Regions from separate parts of the Desmospora activa DSM 45169 genome, predicted to be linked through region 2. Evidence: predicted binding sites of a transcription regulator. Region 2 holds the regulator's gene; each other region holds the start of a gene.
What was found. Region 2 encodes LexA, which represses DNA repair genes until DNA is damaged. Its sites were predicted from a motif close to CGAACATATGTTCG; they were not measured.
Positions count from the first base shown of each region.

Region 1: recA (recombinase RecA) is a predicted target of LexA. The motif match lies at 4,541-4,554, and genes of this name have one in related genera.
Region 3: dinB (DNA polymerase IV) is a predicted target of LexA. The motif match lies at 3,563-3,576, and genes of this name have one in related genera.

Region 1 is NZ_PZZP01000001.1:1,499,835-1,506,037, reverse strand. Features, by position in the region: gene C8J48_RS07375 (competence/damage-inducible protein A) at 1-1,159, shown strand, start outside; gene C8J48_RS07370 (DEAD/DEAH box helicase) at 1,169-2,752, shown strand; gene C8J48_RS07365 (cation diffusion facilitator family transporter) at 2,917-3,783, shown strand; gene C8J48_RS07360 (metal-sulfur cluster assembly factor) at 4,129-4,440, opposite strand; gene recA (recombinase RecA) at 4,629-5,711, shown strand; gene C8J48_RS07350 (RecX family transcriptional regulator) at 5,735-6,203, shown strand, end outside.
Region 2 is NZ_PZZP01000001.1:1,340,948-1,347,150, forward strand. Features, by position in the region: partial or broken gene C8J48_RS06660 (zinc-binding dehydrogenase) at 1-29, shown strand, start outside; gene C8J48_RS06665 (class I SAM-dependent methyltransferase) at 76-699, shown strand; guanidine-I (ykkC/yxkD leader) riboswitch at 901-1,000, shown strand; gene C8J48_RS06670 (DMT family transporter) at 1,054-1,383, shown strand; gene C8J48_RS06675 (DMT family transporter) at 1,383-1,700, shown strand; gene lexA (transcriptional repressor LexA) at 1,757-2,383, opposite strand; gene C8J48_RS06685 (NAD(P)H-dependent oxidoreductase) at 2,553-3,134, opposite strand; gene C8J48_RS06690 (hypothetical protein) at 3,268-3,729, opposite strand; gene hemY (protoporphyrinogen oxidase) at 3,985-5,394, opposite strand; gene hemH (ferrochelatase) at 5,379-6,203, opposite strand, start outside.
Region 3 is NZ_PZZP01000001.1:1,917,140-1,923,342, reverse strand. Features, by position in the region: tRNA gene C8J48_RS09350 (tRNA-Val) at 6-80, shown strand; gene C8J48_RS09345 (M23 family metallopeptidase) at 525-1,616, shown strand; gene C8J48_RS09340 (phosphatase PAP2 family protein) at 1,710-2,240, shown strand; gene dinB (DNA polymerase IV) at 2,316-3,539, opposite strand; gene C8J48_RS09330 (DUF1885 family protein) at 3,644-4,069, opposite strand; gene C8J48_RS09325 (hypothetical protein) at 4,289-4,726, shown strand; gene C8J48_RS09320 (DUF3055 domain-containing protein) at 4,855-5,160, shown strand; gene C8J48_RS09315 (PTS transporter subunit EIIC) at 5,375-6,203, shown strand, end outside.

The DNA.
Region 1 (6,203 bases), 160 kb from region 2:
CGGCATCGATGTGTTCTACCACACTGCTGTGGGTGATAACCAAGCGCGCCTGCAGGATGTGATCCGAGCCGCTCACTCCCGCTCTGATCTGGTAATTTTTACTGGAGGATTGGGTCCGACGGAAGACGATTTAACCAAGGAAGCGGTTTCCGCAGTATTGGGATTAGATTTGGTTGAACATCCTCCCTCTGTCAAGGCGTTGGAGGAGCTGTTCATCGAGCGGGGATTAGATGTTCCAGCCTCAAACTACAAACAGGCGCTGGTCTTCCCACAGGGAACCGTTTTCCCCAACCCTAACGGAACCGCTCCAGGAGTAGCCGTCACCCATGACGGAACCACATTCGTCCTCCTTCCGGGACCGCCGGTGGAGCTTTATCCGATGGTCGAGAACGAGGTGCGTCCATTCCTGGAAGCGTTGCTCCCTACCAAAGAAGTGCTGCTTTCCCATGTGCTTCGTTTTTATGGGATTGGTGAGTCCCATCTGGTAAAAAAGGTTGAGCCACTCATTCAGCACCAGTCCAATCCGACAATTGCCCCGTTGGCGAAGGAAGGGGAAGTGACGCTACGTTTAACGGCCAAAGCTGCGGATCACAAGCAGGCATGGAATTTGATCCAGCCTGTTAAAGCAGAAATCGTAAAACAAGTGGGTCACTATCTCTACGGTGTAAATGATGATACCTTAGAAGTGGTGGCGATACGGGCTTTGTCCGAAAAGAGGCAAACCGTCGCTTTGGCTGAAAGCTGCACAGGCGGGCTGATTGCCCGAATGCTGACGGCGATTCCCGGTGCCAGCAATGTGTTCCGTGGTGGCTTTGTCAGTTACAGCGATGATGCAAAACAGAAGTGGTTGCACGTATCTTCGGAAGTGCTCGCCTCCGCTGGAGCGATCAGCGAAGCGGCTGCCCGGTCGATGGCGGAAGGGGCGATGGCGCAATTGGACGCCGACTGGGGTGTGAGTGTAACCGGGGTAGCGGGCCCTGATCCCGCTGAAGGGAAGCCTGTGGGGTTAGTTTTCCTTGGAATCGCAGCAAAGGAGGGAAAGACAACCGTACATCGTCTCTCCTTACGGGGTTCCAGGGAAAAAATTCAGATCCGGGCTGCCAAACATGCCTTGTTTATTCTACAGGAACGTTTACGAGGAACGTTTAGAGAAAGGTGAAACGACGCGATGAAGCAATTTGAATCTTTTCAATTGGATCCTGCCATTTTAAAAGGGATCCGCGAGATGGGTTTTGAAGAACCTTCTCCTATCCAGGCGGAATGTATTCCCGCCGTTTTGCGGGGAGAAGACGTGATCGGTCAAGCACAGACCGGTACGGGTAAAACGGCGGCCTTTGGGATTCCGTTGCTGGACCATGTGGATACCAGCCGCCGCAAAGTGCAAAGTGTGGTGCTAGCACCGACGCGGGAGCTGGCGATCCAAGTATCGGAAGAGCTCCGCAAAATCGGTCGACCGAAGCGGGTGATCACACTACCGATTTATGGTGGTCAATCGATCGGCCGACAGATTAAGACGTTAAAACAAGGGGTCCATGTGGTGATCGGAACGCCGGGGCGGATGTTGGACCATCTGCGCCGGGGGACGTTAAAGCTGGACGATGTAGAGATTATGGTGTTGGATGAAGCAGATGAAATGCTGGATATGGGCTTTATCGACGATATTGAGGCAGTGATGAAGTTTCTGCCGGAATCCCGTCAACTGCTGCTCTTTTCTGCAACGATGCCGCAAGGGATTCGCCAACTGGCCCAAAAATATATGCGCAAGCCCCGCTATATAACCGTAAGTCGGGGGGAAGTGACTGCACCGGTGATTGAACAGGTGTTTTATAAAGTGTTGGAGAGCGCCAAGTTGGAATCCTTGTGCCGTATCCTCGATAGTGAAGAAGTGGGACAAGGCATCCTGTTCTGCCGTACCAAAAAAGGTGTGGACGAACTGGCGGAAGCCTTGATGGCCAGAGGCTATCTTGCAGGCGGTTTGCATGGGGATATGGCCCAACAACAGCGTGACCGGGTGATGAATGCGTTTCGCCGCGGGGATGTGGAATTGTTGGTGGCAACCGATGTAGCGGCGCGGGGAATTGACATCGGCAGCATTTCCCATGTGATCAACTATGATATTCCTCAAGATTCCGAGAGCTATGTTCATCGGATCGGCCGTACCGGTCGTGCTGGACGCACTGGAATCGCCCTCACCTTGGTGACTCCTCGTGAGATGAAACAGTTGCGCTCGATTGAACTGGAGATTGGTGATCATCTGACTGCCCGTGAGTTACCCAGCTTGGAAGAAGTGGCGGAACGGCAGCAACAGGTGTTGACGGAACAGTTACAGGAAATTATCCAGTCCGATGAACCGGCTTCCATTTTCCAAGAGATGGTGGAGGCGTTGACAGAGGAGCATGATCCGAAAAAAGTGGCTGTAGCCGCTTTACAGATGGCTTTTGCCGATCGCTTTACTTCTGGCAATGATGCGGTGTATGATTTTGGTGAAACCGGTGCATCACCGGGGATGGTTCGCTTCTTTATCAATGTCGGCCGCAATGCTAACATTCGTCCCCCAGAGCTGGTGAAAGCGATTGCCGAGCAGTCCGGGATCCATCCGAAAAAAGTGGGACGTATCAATATCTACGACCGCTTTTCCTTTGTCGAGGTGCCGGAGGAAGCAGCACCCTTCGTTTTTGAAGCGCTGCGCCAAACTAAAATCAATGGGGCTCGGGTAAACTTGGAACCGGCCCGCCCACGTAACCGCAACTGATCCATCTTTAAAAGGGGATGGTTCCCATGAATATCCTTTTAACGTGTGACAAACAAAAAAACCGGTAACGCTTATGCGTTACCGGTTTTTTTGTTTGTTTACCATCCCCAACTTCTCTGTATAGAGACTAATTTTTTCACAAAAACCATAAATGGAGGAAACCAATGAAACCAAATCGTGCGGCAGGATTATCGATTATTAGCAACTTAACCGTTGTGTCGATGAAATTCGTCACCGGTTTACTTACGGGGTCTGTTGCCATATTATCCGAGGCGATCCACTCCTCTCTTGACTTGATGGCCTCCATTATGGCTTATTTTTCGGTGAAAATATCCAACAAACCGCCGGATCGTGAACATCCATACGGTCATGGTAAGATTGAAAACATCTCCGGCACGATTGAAACCTTGCTTATTGTTGTGGCGGGGATATGGATTATCGTTGAATCGACGAAAAAGCTAATGCACCCTGAACCGATTCACCTTCCTTTTCTCGGGGTGGCGATCATGTTAATCGGCGCGCTTATCAATTGGATCGTGGGCAGAATTGTAAAACGGGTGGGGGAGGAGTCCAAATCCGTCGCTATGAAGTCTAATGCGTTGCACCTGCTGACCGATGTATATTCATCGATCGGTGTTGCAGCCAGTCTGCTCGTGGTTAGTCTGACCGATCTGTATATTTTGGACCCTCTGATCGGGATTGGGATTGCGTTGTATATCATGAAGGAAGCTTTGCAGCTGGGGAACGAATCGTTTTTGCCCCTGTTGGATGTGAAGCTGTCAGAAGAAGAGGAAAAACAAATCCGGCAAATTCTGCGTTCTTACGCTGACGAATATGTGGAATATCACGATCTCAGAACCCGGCGGTCGGGTCCGGAAGAACATATCGATCTACATCTGATTGTGGAATCGAAGATGACGGTAGATGAGGCCCATCGCTTATGCGACCGGATCGAGGTGGAGATGCAACGTGCGTTTCCACAGGCGCAAATTTTGATTCATATCGAGCCGGAACACGAAAAACGGGATTAGAGATTGATGACAAAGTGGACCCGGGTCCCGATTTTCGTCTTCACGCCTCTTGCTCTTGCAACGATGGTAGACTGTCCGCTCCGTCTCCTCCGTCCCCAACCAACGACCAAAAGAAAAGCATGTGTGGTCGCTAAACGGTTGGGTTCTGCGGAGACTTGGCTGGATAGTCGAGCAAAGCGAGACTAAGGAACGAAGTGACTGTAGCGAGACTTGTGCTTTAGTGCAAAGGGCGCTACACCGGAAATCGCTCCCCTTTTCCCATTATCAGGGTTTGTCAGCAGCCTCGCATGAGAGAGAAAAAGCCAACTCTTCACCTGTCACCAGGTAAAAAGTCGGCTTTTTTGTTCAGTGAATGCCCAGGGCCATCTTGGCGTAGCGGGACATGCGTTCTTTTGACCACGGCGGGTTCCAGACGATATTGACCTCCACGTTCTTGACGCCTTCCACCGATTTAGCGGCAGCGGTTACCATTTCGTTGATCATGCCCGCCAGCGGACAGCCCATGGCGGTGAGGGTCATGGTTACTTTCGCATTTCCCTCATCATCCACTTCCACGCCATATACCAAACCAAGATTGACAATATCGATATGAAGCTCCGGATCTTCCACAGTTTCCAGGGCTTCCATCACTTCTTCCTGGATTTTTTCTTTATCCAATTTCTGCTCACTCCTTCACATCAATCTCCAGTTACCGTTATTCTAATTTTACTGTACCATACACCAAGGCGTCTTCCAATGTTCCCATCATAAAAAATGACGAATAAATGTTCGCAAAAGATCTTGGCACAGATCAAAAAACAAGGTATGATGAAAGTATCCAAGGGAGACGAAGGAGTGGTCTACGCATGTCCGATCGTCGTCAGGCATTAGATATGGCCTTAAGACAGATTGAGAAGCAGTTTGGCAAAGGCTCGATTATGAAGATGGGCGAAGGCGGTACTCGCCAGGTAGAGACGATTTCCAGCGGTGCGCTGGCTCTGGATATTTCGTTGGGTATTGGCGGTTATCCGCGCGGACGGATTATTGAAGTGTATGGTCCGGAATCCTCCGGTAAAACGACGGTCGCGCTCCATGCAATCGCAGAAGTGCAGCGCACCGGGGGACAAGCTGCTTTTATCGATGCGGAGCATGCCCTGGACCCGGTGTATGCGGGTAGATTGGGAGTTAATGTCGATGAGTTGCTGCTTTCCCAGCCCGACACAGGAGAGCAGGCACTGGAAATCGCGGAAGCGTTGGTGCGTAGTGGGGCGATTGACATTATCGTGATCGACTCTGTCGCGGCTCTGGTGCCGAAAGCGGAGATCGAAGGGGAGATGGGTGATTCTCACGTCGGGTTACAGGCCCGCCTCATGTCTCAAGCATTGCGGAAATTGTCGGGAGCGATCAGCAAATCGAATACGATTGCCATCTTTATCAACCAGATCCGTGAAAAAGTAGGCATTATGTTTGGAAATCCGGAGACGACTCCCGGCGGTCGAGCGTTAAAATTCTACTCCAGTGTGCGTTTGGAAGTACGCCGTGCCGAGACAATTAAACAAGGCAATGAAATGGTAGGGAACCGCACCCGCATCAAAGTGGTTAAAAACAAGGTTGCCCCTCCCTTTAAACAGGCGGAAGTCGATATTATGTACGGTGAGGGAATCTCCCGTGAAGGAAGTATTCTCGATATCGGCAGTGACCTGGATGTGGTGAAAAAGAGCGGCGCTTGGTATTCGTTCAATGGCGACCGTTTGGGTCAAGGCCGGGAAAATGCAAAACAATTCCTCAAGGAAAATTACCCCTTGTCCCTACAAATTGAAAATAAGATCCGGGAGCACTATAACCTGAGCGGTGTTTCCTCTGAAGAGGTAGAGGAGGAGCAGCCGGAGAGCAAGAAAAAGAAGAAAGAAAAGGATGAAGAGACGCTCACCCTGGATGCCCAAGAGTGAGAGACGAGGAAAGGGTATGATCGATGGAAACGGGAACGATCACGCGCATTGAGAGGCAGAAAAGCGGAGCGCCCCGTTACAACATCCATATTGACGGTGAATACCGACTGGCGGTTCATGAAGATGTGCTGGTGCGCTTTGCGCTGTCTAAGGGGATGAAGGTAGACCCGGAGGAGTTGGCTTCCATTTTAGAAGCGGAGGAAGTCAACAAAGTGAATCAAGCCGCCCTACGCTTTTTAGGCTATCGCCCCCGTACGATTGCCGAAGTGGAACGCCATTTACTCGAAAAAGGATTCGCTGCCCATCCTATTACATCCGTACTTGACCGTATGACAAAGGCAGGTTACTTGAATGACCGCCGCTTTGCCCAAGAATGGGTAAGGGAGCGCAGCCGCCGAAAAGGATACGGTCCCCTCTTGTTACGGCAGGAGTTGGAGCGAAAAGGGATTGCTACGGAGTGGGTAGATGAGGCTTTGGCTCAAATGGGGGAGG
Region 2 (6,203 bases):
GGAAGATCGGATTACAAATTGGAGAGTAATGAATGCTGCTTAAAAAGCAGTAATCTTTGCAAAGGGGGGTCCATTGTGAGTGAGCTAAGGAGTAGGCTTCGACACGCCTACGCTCAGGAAGCTCAGATGAGAGACACCCGCTACAAGCCGGAGTGGAAGAAGCGGGAACGACAACGGTTTGCATCTTTGTTGAAAAGGGAGGAGCCTGTTCGCCTGTTGGAGATTGGTGCGGGTACAGGCCAGGACAGTCTCTTTTTTCACGAGGAGGGATTTGTCACTCTTGCGATAGATCTTTCCCCGGAGATGGTGGCGAAATGTAAAGAGAAAGGCTTGGATGCGCAAGTGATGGACGCCACCCATCTCCAATTTCCTGATAATTCGTTTGATGCGGTTTGGAGCTTCAATTGCCTCCTGCACCTACCCAAGCGAGAGTGGAATTCAATGTTAGCGGAGATTCGTCGGATATTGGCTCCGGGAGGATTATTTTATCTGGGCGTTTACGGGGGAAGGGATAGCGAAGGCATTTGGGAAGAGGACCACTGTAATCCAAAGCGCTTTTTTGCTTTCCATACAAATGATGCCTTATGTGAACGAGTGGAACAATACTTTCACATCCTTGATTTTCGTTCCTTCCGCCCAGAGGGCCAAGTGTTGGACCTTCAAGCCCTGACGCTGCAAGTGAAGGGGGAAGGCGATTAATGCCCCTTTTTTTCGATGTGTGAACTGTGGGATTCGATTGAGGAGAAATATCCAAACATAAAAAGGTAGTTTTTGAACGCAGTGGACACAATCCGATGTTTGAAGTCATTTGATGCTCAGTTATTAAGGTGGATTCACGGAGACGATTAGGTGCCTTGCGTTTACCGTCGCTTCTCTGATAATATAGATTGAACTGTATAGCAAACGGTTTTCTAGGGTTCCGCAGCGTATTCGCTGGACTGGTCCGAGAGAAAACGCACAACAACGGTTGTGTACACGGAGGGACAAAAGCCCGGGAGGATATCCTAATGGTATCTTCTCGGGCTTTTTATTTGATAAATGGGAGGGATGATCGTGAATCGAAGTTGGTTAAAAGTATTCGTTGCTGCTTTCTTTGAGGTTTTTTGGGTAATCGGGTTAAAATATGCCAATGATTTCTATGCATGGACGGGAACGGTGATCGCGATTATCATCAGCTTTACTTTTATGATTATGGCTGGACGCTCTTTGCCAACGGGAACGGTTTATGCCGTTTTTGTCGGCTTGGGAACAGCGGGCACCGTCTTTGCAGAGATCGCTTTTTTTGGAGAGCCGTTTTCAATGGCGAAATTACTGCTGATTCTGTTGTTGTTGGCTGGTGTTACTGGGTTAAAGTTAATCACAAAAATGGAGGCCGAAGGGTAATGGCATGGGTGTATCTCATTTTAGCCGGTCTCTTTGAGGTTGTCGGCGTCACCATGATCAATCAACTGCATCAAAATCGGGACTGGCGATCGTTTTTACTGTTGGTGCTGGGGTTTGGAACCAGTTTCGCTTTGCTTGCCGTGGCGATGAAAGAATTGCCAATGGGAACGGCCTATGCCGTTTGGACCGGGATCGGTGCAGCCGGGAGTGCGCTTGTAGGGATGGCGATATATGGAGAAGCGCGAGATGGCTGGCGCCTTTTCTTTCTCGCGCTGATTCTGATTGCGGTGATCGGGTTAAAGGTCGTCTCGGGCTAACCCCAAAAGTCCGGTTCGTACGTAAAAGGAACCGCATCTGCAGTTCCTTTTTGCCTTTAATGTAATTCCCGGAACAAGCCGACGACTTTACCCAGGATCGCTACCTCCGGTAAGAGGATCGGTTCCATCTGGTCGTTTTCCGGCTGTAGGCGGATATGGTCCTTTTCTTTGTAAAAACGCTTGACGGTCGCTTCTGTATCAGGGGTCATGGCTACAATGATATCGCCGTTATCTGCAGATTGTTGCTGACGGACCAGGACAAAATCGCCGTCCATTACACCGGCGTTAATCATACTGTCTCCACGGACGGACAATAGAAAAGCGGAATCCTCTTGACCGACCATACGGCGAGGGATCGGAAAGTAATCCTCAATGTTTTCCACGGCGGTAATCGGCTCACCAGCGGTCACTTTCCCCACCAACGGAACCATTACTGTATTTGCCACCAAATCTGGCCGATTGGCTCTGTCTTCATCCAACACTTCGATGGCACGTGGTTTGGTAGGATCGCGGCGAATAAGTCCCTTTTTCTCCAGACGGGAAAGGTGTCCATGGACGGTTGAGCTGGATGCAAGCCCGACGGCCTCTCCGATTTCACGGACGGAGGGAGGGTATCCTTTTTCACGCACCTCCTGTTTTATATAGTCTAAAATGGCTTGTTGCCGAGGTGATAGTTTTGACAAGACATTCATCCCCTTTCCTTTTACTTCAATCACCATTTCAAAATTAACTCCATATGATTTCCTCCAGTATATCATGAAGATACACCGAGAACAAACATAGGTTCGAATTTCTACATAATAATCCCCCTTTATGTAGAAAGGGGGATTATTATTGCTTGGCGGCAGCAGACTATCTAACTTGTCCGCCCAATTTCTCAGCCTGTTCCAGCCATTGTTGAATCTGTTTTTCAGAAGCATGTCTAACGGAACATAGATTGGTAAATCGTACGGGACGAATGCCGCAAAATTGCAAGATCATCCGCTTGAAGCTGCGATGAGCGGGCATTCCGTTTATCCAACGATAATACCAGTAGGGGGCATCCATGGTTACGAAGACCCTGGCTGTGCGTCCTGTCAATAGGCGTTCCCAACCGCGTCCCTGTGGATGATACTGAAAAGCGAACCCAGGCAAAAAGACACGATCGATAAATCCTTTTAGCAGAGCGGGAGGCATGCCCCACCAGACGGGAAAGATCCATACGATATGGTTCGCCCATAGGATTGATTCCTGAGCGGTTACCAAGTCTTTTTCCAAAGGCACCGGTTGTTTGTAGCCATAAGCCAGGTTGGGGTCAAAGTCGAGCTTTCCAAGCTCCAATACACGCACCTGTCGGCCAGCAGCCTCGGCACCCCGTTGATATGCTTGGGCCAATGAGGATGAAAGGCTGTCCGAATGGGGATGAGCTTGAATAATTAAAATACGTTGGGGCAATCGGACTCCTCCTCCATAAGTGTTCCTCAGTCAGGGGCGTCAATCATGGCCCATTTCACCCTTTATTATATAAAAAAATGTTGCTCGAAGCACCTGGCCTTCGGGCAACATTACCATTTATGAAAAAAGCTTATCATCGGTATTCGATATAAGTGATTTCTTTTTTTAGCTCTCCCAATCCTTCCATCCCATGGAGGATGATAACAGGAATGATATCATCTTTGGTTGAATCGGATAAGGCGATGTTAACCAGTTTAATGTCATGATACACAAATGAAAAGTCGATGCGATGATTGGCATTACCGCTGTTAATCTCCTGATCTATCTTGCGCAGGTCGTTGCTCAATTGATTCAGTTTCTTGACCAATCCCTTTTTTCTCTCTTTGTTCAGTTTGTAGTTGGAGTAAAGTTCAATTGTCATCTTATAGGTATCCGCGATCTCGTTTAGAAGATATTGGCCCTTTTTATCTTTAAAATGCTGGATATACGACTGTGTCTGTTTTTGCTGATAGTATTGGTCTCCCAGCAAAGTAACACCAATAATGACAAGATAGATGAGCAAGGATCGCAGCAATGGTTTCCATTTGGCACGCACGTATTCCCCTCCCGTCTGTAGACGGTTTGTACCATATATATGGACAGGGGAGGAGGCTTATACCTTTTTGGTGGGTGAATCGAAGTGAGAAGACTTTATGACATCTGCACGACACACTCCATCTCTACATAGGCAGAGGATCGCTTGCCGGAGGGAACCACTTTACCTACTCCTTCCTCGCCCGACAACCCAAACGAAAAAGAATCATCTTAAGAAAAGGAAAACCGCCCCGGCGATATCGCCAGGGCGGTTGCTTTATCGTTGTAGGAAAGCCAAAGCATCATGGGCAGCGTGTTTGCCTTGGTCGATACAGTCGGGAATCCCAACTCCACTATAAGAAGCGCCCGCCCAAAAGATGCCGGGAAGGTGTTCTCGACTCCCCGCTCGAACCTGTGCCACCCACTCAGCATGCCCAGGGGTATACTGGGGCATTGCTTTTTTCCAACGAGTGACACGGGTAAAGAGGGGTTTATCCGTGATCCCCATGATTTGATTGATATCTTGTCGCACCGTCCCGACTATGGTCTCATCCGATTCATCGACGATCGCTTCATCCCCAGAGCGTCCCACATAGCAGCGAATCAAGGCTTTTCCGGCGGGAGTCGTATGGGGCCACTTTTGATGTGTCCAGGTGCAGGCGGTGATGGTGGTGGGCTCTCGCCGCGGCACCACAAATCCGGTTCCGTCCATTTCGAGGCGGGCATCTTCGGCATTGTAAGCCAGGATCACGTTAGCGACAGAAGTGGCGGGAGACGAATGGTGCGCTTTTAAAAAGTCGTATCGCGGAAAGAGTAAGTCTACTTCCGGTTGAGGAAGGGTGACGATAACGATGTCTGCGGCGATTGTTTCGCTGTAATCGGTCAGCAAATGATACCCATTCGCTTCTTTTTTTACTTCTTTTACCCGTATTCCTGTACGCATACTCCCAGGAGGCAAGGCGTTATCCAGTGCATCCACCAGGGATTGTAATCCATTCTTTAAGGTGAGAAAAGCCCCTTGTGGCTTGCCGCCATTGGCTTGAGGGGAGCGTGTCCGTTTCATCCCCAAGATGAGGCTGCGGTATTTCTCCTCGATCGCTGCAAATTGCGGAAAAGTAGCCTGTAAGCTTAAATGATCGATATTCCCAGCGTAGATCCCTGAGAGCAAGGGTTCAATCAGGTGATCCACGACTTCATCTCCCAATCGGCGCCGGAAAAAATGACCGACGGAGACATCGTCGTCATAGTTGCCCCGTGGCAGAATCAAATCCGCTGCGGCCCGCAATTTGGCGGCAGGGGAGAAAAGACGGGTGGTAACAAAGGGACTGAGACGGGTGGGAATTCCCATCACGGCTCCTTCCGGGATCGGCGTTAATCGGCCTCGGTGTAGGATATACGCTTGTCCGGTCTGATTGCGTACCAATTCTTTTTCCAATCCCAGATCTACAACCAATTGTTTGGCACTGGGTTTTCGCTCCAAAAAAGAGTCCGGTCCTTTTTCCATCACAAAACCATCGGTCCGCTCGGTGTCAATTTTCCCCCCTAAGCGCCGATCCGCTTCCAACAGTGTTAGTTGGGGAGTAAAACCCTGCTCTCTTGCCTCCCGCAGCAGATAATAAGCGGCGGAAAGACCGGTGATGCCTCCACCGAGGATGGCGATGCGCGGGGAATTCATCGATTTGTCCATCGGTCGGATACCACTTCCGCCAGACACGTGATAAATTCCGGCTCGGTATTGGGCATTGGGGGACGGTAGTAACGAGCTCCAATTTCATCACAGACGACTTTACACTCATAGTCGTTGTCATATAACACTTCCAGGTGATCAGCCACAAAACCAAGGGGGCAATAGATAAAGCCGGTATAGCCTTTTTCCCGGTGCAGATCGCGGGTTAGATCTTGTACATCGGGTCCCAGCCACGGTTCCGGGGTGTTACCGGCGCTCTGCCAACCGACGGCATATTGGTCGATTCCGGCGGTATCCGCCACTAAGCGGGCGCTCTCTTCCAACTGCTGCGGGTAAGGATCGCCTGCTTGAATGATTTTTTCCGGTAAACTGTGAGCGGAGAAAATGATACAGGTTTTTTCCCGCTCATCGCGAGAGAGGTTGGCGGTGATTTGACGGATGCCATTCGCCCAAAATTGGACATAGTGCGGATGTTGATACCAGCTCTCGACCGAATGGATACGGGGGCCACCCAGTGCCTCCGCTTCTTTTTGAGCACGGCCGTTGTAGGAGCGGATGCTAAAGGTGGAGTAGTGGGGAGCCAATACAATGCTGACGGCTTCCTCGATGCCGTCTTGGTGCATCTGGTGGACGGCGTCTTCTACAAAAGGATCGATATGTTTTAAACCGAGGTAGGTTTTAAATTGTACATCCTCATGAAGTTGATTAAGCCGCTCCTCTAATCGAGCCGCCTGCTCATCGGTGATGCGGGCAAGTGGCGAGATACCGCCAATGGCTTCATAGCGATCTTTTAGGTCTTGCAACAAATC
Region 3 (6,203 bases), 580 kb from region 2:
TTTTCGGGCAGTTAGCTCAGGGGGAGAGCGCTACCTTGACACGGTAGAGGTCACTGGTTCGATCCCAGTACTGCCCACCACCGAAACCCTTAGATATGAGGGTTTTTTGTTTTGTTGGGGCTCCAGCATAAATACCAAGAGCCCCCGTTCCTAAATAACACGGAAAATCAGGTCGGCCCACGGTTGCAGAGAATTGTTGATATGCTTTTTTTACCCAGTCAGGAGCAGCAAGAGAGTCAGAGGCGAAGTCCTTTGGTAAAAGTAGACGCATTTACATCCTCCTAATGTCTAATTATCGGTGCTTTTCCTTATTTTCATTGTATTACAATCATTGTGTCATAGAAAGAATTCGTTTTAGGGAATCTGTCTATCGTATTAGTTTTTTTTGCCTATCTGATTCTGTTTGATATGATCCTTTATCTCCTGATTCATATGGCGAAAGATACAGGGAAAGATGGGTCTTTTTTCTTTGCTTGTCCGTGTTACAATGATAAAACAGCAAAAGATTGTATGAGGGGTGAGCTATGGGAAGACCAGTGGTCATGGTGGCTGCCGGCTTGTTGCTGATATTGCTGCTTGTGGCTGTCGCTCATTCGGTAGCACCGGAGGTTTCCGGAAAATCCGCTTTGGTTCAGGATAAAACTGGGCAAACGATAAAACCGGAAAAAGAGTCCCTGCTGGTTCGAAAGGTTGAGGGACGATCTTATTTTCATTTGCAGGAGTTAAAACGATTAGGGATTCAAATAGATGTGGATGAAGAAATGGGAACCGTAACCTTAAACGAGGGTGCGTTAACCCTGCACCTGGTGCGGGAGGCGCCGGTTCTTAGTCGCAACCACCGCTATCTACCTGTTGACGCTACCCCTTTGTGGGAAGGGGAGAATGAGATCTGGATTCCGGTGGAAGTGGTGGAGGTTGGATTTGATCGATCGGTGAAAGTGGATAGTGTGAAAGGTGTGGCGACGGTGGGGCCTCCAGCGGCGGAGGCGTCTGCATTTTCCGATCATTCCCCTGATTCCCCTGAAGAGATAAGCGTCGCCCAAATGATTGAGTATTTATCATTTTTATCCAGTCCAATCGAGGGTGCACAGGTGAGCAGTCAACCCTCCCACCTCCCAGGGGCGCCTCGCACTTATCGCGGCGGTACGCATGAAGGGTTGGACTATTATACGGCTGCTTCGGGGATGGTGATTGATACCGATACCGCCGTCATCGCTGCAGCAGATGGCATCATTGTCCGGGTGGATCATGATTATGTGGAAATGTCGGAAAAGCAACGAAACCGCTTGTTGGAGATTGCCGCTCGTCATCAGGGACAAACGCCTGCCCATATCTTTGACAAGATGCGAGGACGAACCGTTTGGATTCAACATAAAAACGGTGTGCTTACTCGTTATGCCCATTTGGACCGTGTCTCTCCCAACCTTCAGTTGGGGGATGAAGTAAAACGTGGCGATCGAGTGGGATATGTGGGGAATTCCGGTACGCGTGACGGGGTAAAAGGGAATGATCGGGGGTTGCACCTTCATTTTGATATCTTGATCGATGATCGTTGGATCTGGGAGCCGTATACACCGGCGGAGAGGCGTCAGATACTGGAAGGCGTCTTCAATTGACAGGATCACCAAAGGTTAACAATCTATTTAATTCCTTTTTAAATTGATCCAATATGATGGATTGTAGAATGTGGCAAAGAGGGGATAACCGGCATGAAACGTTTGGCGGCGCGTTTACAGAGTGTAGATGATCGCTGGGTCAGTTATGTGAACCAACAGTGGAAATCCCACACGATGGATTGGCTGATGCCCCGTATCACTCATTTGGGTGGAGCGGGATTCACTCTGTTGTTTTTGGCGGGATGGTGGTTCTTGATTTCAACCCCGTCCCGGTATCAGGCCCTTGAAGCTTTTATTGCTCTCGCCGGCAGTCATCTGGTCGTCCGTTTGGTAAAGTTGTGCTGGAATCGGTTGCGTCCTTATCTTCAATTATCGGATCTCCACACCTTTCCCAACCCTTTGAAAGATTATAGTTTCCCTTCAGGGCACACCACGGCTATTTTCTCGATCGTTGTTGTCTGGATTTTAAATACACCGATCTTAGGCGTTGTCTTATTGCCGCTGGCGTGTGTCGTCGGTCTTTCACGGATGTACCTTGGCTTACACTATCCCACGGATGTGGCAGTAGGGGCTTGGTTGGGCTCTGTGTCGGCGGTTTTGGTTCATTGGTGGTTTCCTTTGTAAAAAGTTGTGTAAAACAATGAGAAAGCCAGCGACCAACTCTCGGGTTGGTACGCTGGCTTTCTCATTTTGTAACCCTTAGATGCGATGGCCACCGATCTTTCCGTTTCGGTCCGTGAAGACACTGGGTCCGAGGAGGGAAGGCGCCCAAAAAAGGCTGCCGTTTCCATATTTATCGTGGATATGGTCGATGGCTTCTGCTAGGCGACGCTCTTTGTCTCGCTCCTCAAACAGGCTGAGTTGAATACCTTCGTCTTTGTGCAGATTGCTTAATGAGATGCCGATTAAGCGCACGGGCTGCCCGTTCCAGTGCCGTTCCAGCAAGGCAGAGGCGGTTGTAAACAGATGGCGGCCGATATTGGAGGGTTCCGCCATCGTCTGGGAATGGTGGATGGAGGAAAAATCATGTCCTTTTAGGGTGAGGGAAACCGTTCGTCCGATATAACCCGCTGTTCGCGTGCGGCTGGCCACTTCTTCCGCCAGTTCGCGCAATACCAATAAAATCTCCGCTTCTTCCTCGTAATCCCGCGGAAGGGTAAACTGGTGGCCAATCGATTTGCTTCCCTCCAGGGAATGGGGATCGACGGGGCTAGGGTCGATGCCGTTGGCCGATTGATGCAGCGCTCTGCCGATCACACCAAAGCGGTGGGCCAGGTATTCCGGATCTGCCTGCGCCAAATCGCCAATGGTACGGATGCCCATCCGGCGAAAATGGCGGTTCATGCGACTACCCACACCAAATAATTGCTTCACCGGCAAGGGCCAGATCCGTTGGGGTACATCTGCGGGGGTGAGCACGGTGATGCCGTTGGGCTTTTTCATTCCCGCCGCCATTTTAGCCAACAATTTGTTGGGGCCGACCCCGATGGAAGAGGGTACACCCACTTCTGCACGTATCTGCTCCTGGATCAGTTGGGCAGCGTTAAAGCCGGAGCCAAACAATGTTTCACATCCGGTCATCTCCACAAAAGCTTCATCGATAGAGAAAGGTTCCACTAGGGGGGAGAATTGACGTAAAAGCTCTACGATGCGCACGGATACCTGCACATAGATCCCCATGCGTGGAGGAATCAAATGAGCGTGCGGACACAGTTCTTTGGCCTGGGAAACGGCCATCGCCGTTTTGACGCCAACCGCTTTGGCTTCGTAGGAAGCCGCCAGCACAATGCCGTGGCGACGGGTCGGGTCACCGCAGACAATGACAGGCTTCCCGCGCAGTGCAGGGTTTAAGGCTTGCTCTACACTGGCGTAAAAAGCGTTCATATCCGCCAGCAGCACCGTTCTCTCGCGATGTGCAGTCATCGGTTTTTCCACCTCTCGGAAATCGAACATTTGTACGCTATCAGCATACCCGACATCAGTCGGAAAAAGAAGTGGAAAATAAAGGGGAGAAAAGGGGCTAAAGATTAAAGCTTACGCGGATAAAAATACATCACGCGTCCATTGAATAAGTGAAGTTCCCCTTGAAAGGTTTTAGCTAGGTAACGGCAAAATTCATTGGCTTTTGCCATGTCGCCATGGGTGGAGCCGGTGGGCAGAACCAATTGAATATGATGACGATCCTTGCCATTCGCTTGTGTTTGTCCCACCCCGACGAGAAGATGTTTGTATAGAGGGGTGTCTCTTCCGGTTAACAAAAGAAAAGAAGTGCCGTTTTCATCCTTTTGCGCAACCGTATAAGGAAAAGCGGCGTCAGCATATTTCCATCCCAGTTGTTCCCCTGTATGCGATGTCATTTCCATATAGCGGTTAAAAGCGGCCTCAATATCATCTAAGGAGACTTTCTGCTGGGTCGATCCTTCCACTAAATAAATCCAAGCGCTTTTGCCCATGAACAATCCTCCGATCGGTCCTTGGGAATCAATAAAAAAAGTGTGGCGATTTTGCCTGCAAATCCATTGTAGCGGATGGGTGGAATTAGGCCAAGAGAAGAAGGGAGGGTTTACTATCATTCCAATAAATGACGATAAAATATTATGAATATACATTGTAATCATGTGATTGCTATGATAAACTGAGATTCAATTGAAAAGGTTGGGGGATGGAATCTGATGCGCAAAGCGGATCTGTTGGATGAGCTCCGCGCAGAAGTGGGTGTCGTGTCAGATAAAACGAATGGGAGTGTCCATGACCTTTACCGCTTCGTTACACACACGTTGCAAAAAAAGATGGATGCGTACCAATATACAGGGATTTATCTGGTGTCCGGCTGGTATTTTCGACGTTTCTGTGAATCGGGTACCTCTCCCCTTCCACCTGCAGTCCGATTTGGGAAAGGATTGCACAGTTTAGCGGCTGTCCGAGGTGGAATTGTAAGGGAGCAAGTAGGAGAAGAGGTACATGTTCTCGTTCCCTTTTACCGCAATCATCATCTGATCGGTGAGTTGGTGGTGGTTGGAGAGGCAGAGATGATAGATGAAGAAGATATCGCATTTTTTGCGGAGCTAGCCTCGCTTTTTGAAAGCAAAATGCAAAAACTAAATGGGTAAAATCTGGCGTCTGTTTCGAATGGAATCATTTTTCTAACCATCAATGGATTCTCCTATAACCTAAAGTGATGTAGACCTTGTGGTGTTGCGATTATCCCATACAGGATCACATAGAGGAGGAGATTGTGATGAGTCCATATGAACGGTTGTATGATGAGTCGGAACAGGCCAATGTTCGCTTTGTCGGCTTTGTATCCAACCATGGACGGTATGATTTTGGCATTGTGTACACACGGATGTTTTTTGGCAAACCGCTGGTTGTCTGTATGCAGACGGGACGCTCATCTTTACTCTCTCAGGATGACGTGGAAAATTTGGAGTATCTGCAACACCATTACCGTCTAAAGTCGTTGGCTGAAGCGAAAGAGGTATCTATCTTCCTGCAAAATAATGTACCGGATTTGACATTGGAAGCGGAAGTGGAATCCGGTTAATAACCGCACGATTAAAAAACCGTCGTAAAGGGCGGTTTTTTGTATATATTTCCATTGATAACCGGCATTGACAACTTGTATAGACAGGAATATGATAAGCAGTGAAAGCGTTTTTTGAAAGGGTTTTCTCAAGTGGGTGTTTGGTTAGTAAAATTTTTTGCGTGTTATCCTGTATAGACAAGTAAGAAGATCGTTATGAATGGGAGGAACTCCGATGGTAAAGAACTTGTCCTTTGATTTTTTTCAACGTATCGGACGATCGATGATGGCGGTTGTGTTGATTCTGCCCTTGGTTTCTATTTTGATGGGATTGGGCGGTGTGTTGCTCAATCCCAGTGTGCATGAAGTGTTGCCGTTTTTGGCGGGCACCGGCTTTCAAGTGGCCGGTGAGTTGATGCAGCGTGCTGGACAAGCCGTCTTTAACAACCTGCCGGTTTTGTTTGCTGTAGCGATCGCAATTACCTGGACCGGAAAAGGGATGGCTGGGTTTGCAGCGTTGATCTCCTTTTTGATCATGCATACGGTGATTGGCGCCATGATCAATATTACCGGGCTAGAGGTAAATGAAAAACTGCTGGGCCGTGAATTAGGCATTGAGACGATGCAGACGGGCGTGTTTGGCGGGATCTTGATCGGGTTTTTAACGGCCTATCTCTATAACCGTTTTTATCGTACGCAATTGCCGGAAGCGATCTCTTTGTTTAGCGGAGAACGGTTGGTGCCGATTGTCTCATCTTTTGCCGCGATTGGGGTGGCTGTCGCCTTCTACTTTGTATGGCCTCCGATCGGGATGGGGATTTTTGCGCTGGGTAACTTTGTCGCTACCCATACTAACCCGATCGTTGTCGGTCTCTACGGTGGAATTGAGAAATTGTTGATTCCCTTCGGTTTGCATCACATCTATAATACACCGCTGTTGTTTACAGAAATCGGTGGCTCATATACCACCGTCAGTGGTGCCCATGTGGTAGGCGACCAAAACGTTTACATCGCGCAAGTGATCGATCGGCTGCGCGATGCTGGGGTGGCGATTACCGGAGGCA